One region of the Labrys okinawensis genome, then DNA from elsewhere that is predicted to be linked to it. Evidence: predicted binding sites of a transcription regulator. Region 1 holds the regulator's gene; the other holds the start of a gene.
The links. The regulator HrcA, encoded in region 1, represses chaperone genes, less so after heat shock. The targets are predictions, from matches to a motif close to GTTAGCACTCNCNNNNNGNGAGTGCTAAC.
Positions count from the first base shown of each region.

Region 2: groES (co-chaperone GroES) is a predicted target of HrcA. The motif match lies at 2,023-2,051, and genes of this name have one in related genera.

Region 1 is NZ_CP178864.1:1,114,177-1,118,385, forward strand. Features, by position in the region: gene ACMDCR_RS05345 (GlxA family transcriptional regulator) at 1-277, shown strand, start outside; gene ACMDCR_RS05350 (IS110 family transposase) at 300-1,247, opposite strand; gene hrcA (heat-inducible transcriptional repressor HrcA) at 1,559-2,641, opposite strand; gene ACMDCR_RS05360 (DUF924 family protein) at 2,812-3,381, shown strand; gene ACMDCR_RS05365 (hypothetical protein) at 3,428-3,934, opposite strand; gene ACMDCR_RS05370 (cobyrinate a,c-diamide synthase) at 4,087-4,209, opposite strand, start outside.
Region 2 is NZ_CP178864.1:1,634,730-1,638,938, reverse strand. Features, by position in the region: gene ACMDCR_RS07825 (hypothetical protein) at 1-141, shown strand, start outside; gene ACMDCR_RS07820 (CHRD domain-containing protein) at 171-605, shown strand; gene ACMDCR_RS07815 (DMT family transporter) at 802-1,680, shown strand; gene groES (co-chaperone GroES) at 2,123-2,410, shown strand; gene groL (chaperonin GroEL) at 2,452-4,092, shown strand.

The DNA of each region.
Region 1 (4,209 bases):
GGCGCCGCTCGACGCTAGGAGCCTGGCATCGCTTTCGGGCGTCTCGGCGCGGCAGCTCGAACGCCTGTTCCGGTCGCAATTGAAGGATTCGCCAGCGAACTACTATCTGCGGCTGCGGCTGGAGCGAGCCCGACAGCTCTTGCGCCAGACCGACATGAGCGTGATGGAGGTGGCGATGGCCTGCGGGTATTCGTCCGCTTCGTGCTTGTCGCGGTCGTATCGGGCGCATTTTGCGGTGACGCCGCGGGAGGATCGGAGTGAGGTGAGGCGCAGCTAATCCTGGGAGTATCCGTGTTCGGTCAAGCAGCTTTAGGCGTCCAAATCCGATTATCTCGCAAGAGGGCGTTAGCGAGGATGATGAGCTTGCGCATGATGGCGACGATGGCGATTTTTTTGGGTTTTCCGGCGGCGACCATGGCCTGGTATTTAGCGGCGAGGTCGGGGTTCCATCGGATAGCGGCGACCATGGGCATATAGAGGGCTCGTCGCAGAAGGGCTCTTCCCCCGCGAATGAAGCGCTTGCCATTTTTGCTGCCGCTGTCGCGTGGGACAGGGGCGAGGCCGGCCAGGCTTGCGGCTTGAGGGGGAGACAGGGTGCCCAGTTCAGGCATGTGAATGAGCATGGCGTGAGCTGTGATGGGTGCCACGGCGGGGATGGAGTCGAGGATTTCGGCTCTGCGCTTGAAGGCGGGATCCTTGTCGGCCCGCCTGGCGATCTCCTCGTCGATGGCGTTTATCTGCGCTTGGGTCAGAGCCAGAGTCTTGGCGAGTTGGCGCTTGATCAGGGGGAGTTCGGCGGTTTGCTGGCGGGTCTGGGTTGCCACTTTGATCTTCATCAGGGCGTCCCGCGCCGCGGCCAATTGCTTCATCTCCTCAAGGGCCGGGCTGACGATGAGGGTCGGCTCGGGCTGGACGGCCTGGCCATAGCGGGCCAGGGTCATGGCATCGATGCGATCGGTCTTGGCCAGCCTGCCAATACCTTCGGCAAAGCGTCGGGCCTGGCGCGGGTTGAGCTTGACGGCCGGCAGGCCGGCCTGGTTGAGCGCGCGTTCGAAGGCGCGATGATAGGCCCCCGTTGCTTCGAACACCACACGCTCGACAGTCCAGGAAGAAAGCCAGGCAAGCAGGGCGCGATGGCCCGCCTGGGTGTTGGCAAAGCGCTTGATGAGGCCTGCCGGGTGGACAGCCACATCCAAATGATCCTTGCCGATGTCGGTGCCGACATTGTGTGCTAGGCTGCTCGTCATCTTTTCCAAGTCCTCTGCTTGTCTCCGGAGCAATGCCGGTATCCGTTCAGGCCTCATGGAAAAGAGAGGGGTGGTCAGACTCCTAAGTCAGTCCTTCGATTATCGCAGGCACGACCCGTCCCCTCCCGCCTCCAGCTCGGCGGCCACCGAGCTGGAGGCATCCAAAAGCTAGGCTTGCACGATGGGATTGAAATAGACAATCGCAGGCATCCCTGCCTGCATCTTCCTCTCCAGCAAACGCAGCGCTTCCAAGAGCAGGCTGCCGCCACAACCATCCAGATGGTTGTGGCTGAGATGCCTCCGCTGCCAGATCACCCGTTCAGTAATTTGCCCACCACCTTGGCGGTGTAGTCCACCATCGGCACCACACGCGCATAGTTCAGTCGCGTCGGGCCGATGACCCCGAGCACGCCTACGATCTTCTGGCTGGCATCGCGGAACGGCGCCGCGATCATCGACGAGCCCGACAGCGAGAACAGCTTGTTCTCCGAGCCGATGAAGATACGCACGCCGTCGCCCGCCTCGGCGCGGGCGAGAAGGTCGATCAGGTCCTTCTTGGCCTCGATATCGGCAAAGAGCAGGCGGATGCGCTCCAGGTCCTCGGCGGCATGCAGATCCTCGAGAAGATTGGCCTGGCCGCGCACAATCAGCTGCTGCGGCATGTCGGCGGGCCCGCCGCCCCAGCTCGCCAGGCCCGTGGCGATCAGCCGGGCGGTAAGGTCATCGAGTTCGGCGCGGCCCGCATCGAGCGCCGTGCTCATGTCCCGCCTCAGGTCATCCAGCGTCTTTCCGCGGGCACGGGCGTTCAGATAGTTGGAGGCTTCCACCAGCGCCGAAGTTGGCAGGCCGATCGGCACGGCAATGACACGGTTTTCGACCGCTCCGTCCTCGGAGACCAGGACCACGAGCGCCTGTGTCGGCTCGAGGCGCACGAATTCGATATGTTTCAGGCGTTGGTCGCGTTTGGCGGTGACCACGACGCCGGCTCCGCGCGACAGGCCCGAGAGCATGGCGGAGGCATCGGTCAGTACGTTCTCCAGCGTGCGTGAGGGCGCGCCGGCGCGGATCTGCGCGTCGATCTGGGCGCGGTCCTGGGCGGCGAGATCCCCGAATTCAAGCATCGCGTCGACAAAGAAGCGCAGGCCGAGTTCCGTAGGCAGGCGGCCGGCGCTGGTATGCGGCGCCTGGATCAGGCCCAGCATCTCCAAGTCTTGCATGACGTTGCGCACGGAGGCCGGTGACAGCGAATTTGGCAGCAGCCGGGAGATGTTGCGTGAGCCGACAGGCTCGCCGGTGGTCAGATAGGCGTCGACGATCTGGCGAAAGATCTCGCGCGAGCGCTCATTGAGCTGGGCGAGTTCATTGGAAGCAATCGAGGGCGTCACTGCGGACAAGGTTAGATCTCCTTGCAGCTAGTGTGACCCGCAAAGACTGATTATTCAATGCTCTCATCGGTCGTAGCCCCTCCATCGGCCAGTTGCAGGGGATGCGAAGGACGGGCGGCCGGTGGGGTATGGAAACGCTCCCCGGCACTGCCCCGCCGGATAGCGAGGAAGGAAAGCCAATGGTTCGCGTATCGAGTTCTCCAGAGGGCGATCTCGGTGCGGCCAGCGCGCTCGTCGCCTTCTGGCGCGAGGTTGGCCCGGAGCGCTGGTTCGAGAAGGACGCCGCGCTCGATCGTGTCTTTCACGAGCGCTTTCTCGCGGTGCATGAGGCCGCGGCGGCCGGGGAACTTGCGGATTGGGCAGCTTCGCCGACAGGCGCCCTCGCGCTGGTCCTGCTGCTCGACCAGTTTCCCCGGAACTGCTTTCGCGACACCCCGCGCATGTATGCCACGGACGCCCAGGCACGCGCCGTCGCAGTGGCGGCGATCGGGGCCGGCCATGACCGGCAGTTCGAGCAGGCGCTGAGGGGGTTCTTCTACCTGCCGTTCCAGCATTCCGAGGATCTGGCCGACCAGGACCGCTCGGTTGCCCTGCACCGGGCCTTCCATCCCATCAACATTGGATATGCCGAGGGTCACCGCGACATCATCCGCCGCTTCGGCCGCTTCCCGCACCGAAACGCCATCCTCGGACGCGCCACGACGTTGGAGGAGCAGCATTTCCTCGACGAAGGCGGCTTTGCTGGGTGAGTTCAGTGTGGCGGGATCGACATGGCTCCCTGCTGCCCGGAACCGATCACCAGAGGATTTTCGACAATTCCCGCACGAAGATGTCCGCGTATTCGGGAGCCTTGGGGACGAACTCGGCCTCTCCTGTCGCGAGATTGAAGTTGAAAAAGATCTCTATGTGGCCGTCGGCGAGGAAGAGCTTCGTCAGGATCCAGTCTCCCGGTTCATCGGAGAAGCCACCTTCCGGATCGCGCTCCGCCGGTGGACCCATGAAGATGAATTCGAACGGCAGGATATCTTCGCGCGTCGCGGCCGTCACGGTGCCCTGGACGGCAAGGGCGTTCTTCAGGGCGTGGAGCAGGCGACCGGGATTCGATCCCGGGACGCGCCGGAAATAGCCGTTCGAAAAGGCGATGGGGTCGATGAAGTCCTCCTCCACCTCCTCCGGCGCTCTCAGCCAGATGGAAAACCTTGCTTCGTCCGCGCCGGAACCGGTACGCGCCGTAAGCCAGAAATCCTCCAGATCCACAGCGTCATGCCGCTGGATCTCGCTGATGCCGAAGGAAAAGGTCATGTCCGCACCCCGGATGCCCCCGCCTCGAGCAACAAACATTAGAGCAAAATCCGATTTCATTGAATCGCAATTTCTTTCTAACTCCTTGTTTGGACGCATTTTCTGAAGCGGAAGCGCCGCCAGCTCCTCTGGAAAATGCCGTGGCGCGGCCTTCAGCCTCGGTCGATCACGTGGAAAAACGATCCAGTCACCCGGCCGCGCCGTCCGCCCAGCGCGCCGAGCGGGCTGCCGTTGGCGTCGGCAACTTCGAACAGCGGCCGGTCGCCGTTGCGGAT
Region 2 (4,209 bases), 520 kb from region 1:
TTCGGTTTCCTTGCCTTGCGCCTGCGAAGGCAGTTGCGAGCCATCGCCGCTTGTCATTCGGGACACCAGGACACGACGGCGCTGGATCACATGAGCGTGACGTCCTACGATAGTCACGCAAGCGACCATAATCGGCCCTAGCATTGTCTGCCCTTCAAAGGAGGTACATCATGTCATTTCGCCGCCTGACGCTCTTCCCCGCCCTCGGCCTGTCGCTCGCCCTTTTGGCCGCTCCTGCCCATGCCGAGATCATCAAGTACAAGGCAGATCTTTCGGGCCCCAGCGAAAACCCGCCAACCACCTCCAAGGGCACCGGTACGATCGAGGCTGATCTCGATACCACCACCCGCAAGCTGACCTGGTCCGGCAGCTATACCGGCCTCACCGGGCCCGAGACTGCTGCCCATTTCCATGGCCCGGCGCCGGTGGGAACCAATGCGGGCGTGATGGTGCCGGTGACGGCGAAAAAGAGCCCCTTCAAGGGTTCCGCGACGCTGACGCCCGAGCAGGCCAAGGCCTTTGCGGACGGCAATGTCTATTTCAACGTCCACACCGACCAGAACAAGGGCGGTGAGATCCGCGGCCAGATGATGCCTGAGAAATAGGCAGCCCGCAGCGGATCGTCTTTCGCTGCCTCTCAAGATGGCGATTGCGGCGCAGGAGATGCCTCTTTATTGAGAGGCTGTTTTCCCTCCTGCGCCCGCGATCGTCTCCTGTGTCTTCCCCCTGCGAAATCCGCATCCGCGAGGCTGGCGGCCAAACTGCCGGCGGTCTGCCGGCCTTTGTCTGCGATCGCGCGCCATGAGGAACGAAGCCTCGTTCCGCCCGGTGCTGATGTCGGGCCTCGGCGTCACTTTCCTGTCCTTCCTCGACGCCTGCATGAAGGTGATTTCGGAGACCTATCCGCTCACGCAGGCTGTTACGCTTCGCTATGGCGGCGGGGCGCTGTTTGCGGTGGCGATCTACCTGTTCTTCGGCGGTGGACGGCCAAGCTTGGCCGCAATGAGGCGCAACGCCCTGCGCGCCCTCATCGTGGTGGCGACGGCAGCCTGCTTCTTCACCGCCATCGCCCGCCTGCCATTGGTTGAAGCGATCACGCTAACTTTCCTCGCACCGCTGCTGATGGCGCTGCTCGGCCGCCTCATACTCAAGGAGCAGGTGGGGATCCCGGCGCTCGTCGCCATCCTGGTCGGCTTTGTCGGGGTGATTGTCATCGCCCGCGGCCAGGAGATGGGTGAGACCCACGGCTTCGATCTCGTCGGACTGCTGGCGGCGCTCGGCTGCGCCTTCTTCTATGCGCTGTCCATGGTGCTGATGCGCCAGCAGACCGCCCAGGATTCGACTGTCACCATCGTCTTCCTCTCCAACTGCTTCGCCTTTCTTTTCGTGCTGCCGACGGCGGTATGGAACTGGCAGCCCGTGCCGCCCTTGCATTGGCTGATCGCCGGCGCCGTCGGCTTGTTTGGCACCTGCGGCCATCTGTGCCTTGCCTGGGCCTACGCGCGCGGCCATGCTGGCCGTCTCGGAATCATGGAATACACCTCCTTCATCTGGGCGATGCTCTTCGGCTATTTCATCTTCGCCGAGATCCCCACGAGTTGGACGCTTGCCGGTGCGGCCTTGATCATGGCCGCCTGCCTGTTCGCGACCTTCAGCCAGGGCCGCGGTCGGACGGCATGAGGTGTGCTTGGTTGAAAAATCTGACCCAAAAATTCCGAAAGAGCCGAAAGAGACGCAGATTTTGTCCTGCCCGGGCTTGTCCCGGGTATCCAGACGCAACTTTGTGAGCGTTCATGCCTGCTGGATTGCCTGGACGAGCCCGGCAATGACAAAAAAGTCACGTTCCGGTGACTCTTCGGTCAGGCTCGCTAGGCCGGCATAGGAAGCGGTGCTTGCAGGAAAGGAATGCCGGCCTGAAGACCGGCACATCAATCCTGCCTTCATCAAAATGCGCCCGCTGCAAATTCTTTGCCCGCACGCTTCTTGACAGTCCGAGGGGGTCTGACTAAATCCGGGCCAGTCGTTAGCACTCGCTTGAGGTGAGTGCTAACGGCGTCAAGATAATCCCTTCGATGTGGAATGTGGGCGCACCCCGCGCCTGTCGCACAAGAGGAAAAAAGCCATGAAGTTCCGTCCGCTCCACGACCGCGTGGTCGTCCAGCGCGTCGATGCCGAAGAAAAGACCAAGGGCGGCATCATCATCCCCGACACAGCCAAGGAAAAGCCCCAGGAGGGCAAGGTTGTCGCTGTTGGCCCCGGTGGCCGCGACGAGGCCGGCAAGCTGACCCCGCTCGACGTCAAGGCTGGCGATCGCGTGCTGTTCGGCAAGTGGTCGGGCACCGAGATCAAGCTCGATGGTGAGGATTTCCTCATCATGAAGGAATCCGACATCATGGGTATCGTCGCCTAAACGGCGGATATCACACATAATTTCACTCTGAGGACACCAATATGGCTGCCAAGGAAGTCAAATTCTCCACCGATGCGCGCGACAAGATGCTGCGCGGCGTGGACATTCTCGCCAATGCCGTCAAGGTCACGCTCGGCCCCAAGGGCCGCAACGTCGTGATCGAGAAGTCGTTCGGCGCTCCCCGCATCACCAAGGACGGCGTCACCGTCGCCAAGGAGATCGAGCTCGCGGACAAGTTCGAGAACATGGGCGCCCAGATGGTTCGTGAGGTCGCTTCCAAGACCAACGACACCGCTGGCGACGGCACCACCACCGCCACCGTTCTGGCCCAGGCCATCGTGCGTGAAGGCGCCAAGTCGGTTGCCGCCGGCATGAACCCGATGGATCTGAAGCGCGGCATCGACATGGCCGTTCAGGCCGCCGTCAAGGACATCGCCGATCGCTCCAAGAAGGTCGCCAACTCCTCCGAGATCGCCCAGGTCGGCACCATCTCCTCCAATGGCGATGCCTTCATCGGCGGCGAAATTGCCAAGGCGATGCAGAAGGTCGGCAATGAAGGCGTGATCACGGTCGAAGAGGCCAAGAGCCTCGACACCGAAGTCGACATCGTCGAAGGCATGCAGTTCGACCGTGGCTATCTCTCGCCCTACTTCATCACCAATGCCGAGAAGATGATCGCGGACCTCGAGGATCCCTATATCCTCATCCACGAGAAGAAGCTCTCGGGCCTCCAGGCCATGCTGCCGGTGCTCGAAGCCGTCGTGCAGACCGGCAAGCCCCTCCTGATCGTCGCTGAAGACGTCGAAGGCGAAGCCCTCGCCACGCTCGTCGTCAACAAGCTGCGTGGCGGCCTGAAGATCGCCGCCGTCAAGGCTCCGGGCTTCGGTGATCGCCGCAAGGCCATGCTGGAAGACATCGCCATCCTCACGGGAGGCCAGGTGATCTCCGACGACCTCGGCATCAAGCTCGAGACCGTGACGCTCCAGATGCTCGGCCGCGCCAAGAAGGTGTCGATCGAGAAGGAGAAGACCACGATCGTCGACGGCGCCGGCAAGAAGAAGGACATCGAGGGCCGCGTTGGGCAGATCAAGGCCCAGATCGAGGAAACGACGTCCGACTACGACCGTGAGAAGCTCCAAGAGCGTCTCGCCAAGCTCGCTGGCGGTGTTGCCGTGATCCGCGTCGGTGGTTCCACCGAAGTGGAAGTCAAGGAGAAGAAGGACCGCGTTGACGACGCTCTGAACGCCACCCGCGCGGCTGTTCAGGAAGGCATCGTTCCCGGCGGCGGCGTGGCTCTGCTGCGCGCCAAGGCTGCCGTGTCGAAGCTGACCTCCGACAATTCCGACATCCGTGCAGGCATCAAGATCGTCGAGAAGGCGCTCGAGGCGCCGATCCGCCAGATCTGCGAAAACTCGGGCGTCGAGGGTTCGATCGTCATCGGCAAGATTCTCGAGAACAAGTCGAAGTCCTTCGGTTTCGATGCGCAGACCGAGGAATATGTCGACCTGCTCGAGAAGGGCATCGTCGATCCGGCCAAGGTCGTGCGCACCGCGCTTCAGGACGCCGCTTCGGTGGCTTCGCTCCTAATCACCACGGAAGCCATGATCGGCGAAGCGCCGAAGGACAAGACCCCGATGCCCCAGATGCCGGGCGGCGGCGGCATGGGCGGCATGGACTTCTAAGTCCTAGCTCCCTGTAGAAATGACGAGGGCGGTGTCGAAAGGCACCGCCCTTTTCTTTGCTGGGAGCGCGGACGTCCTACGACACTCAAGAGAGTGTCGGACGATCCGCTCTTGAAA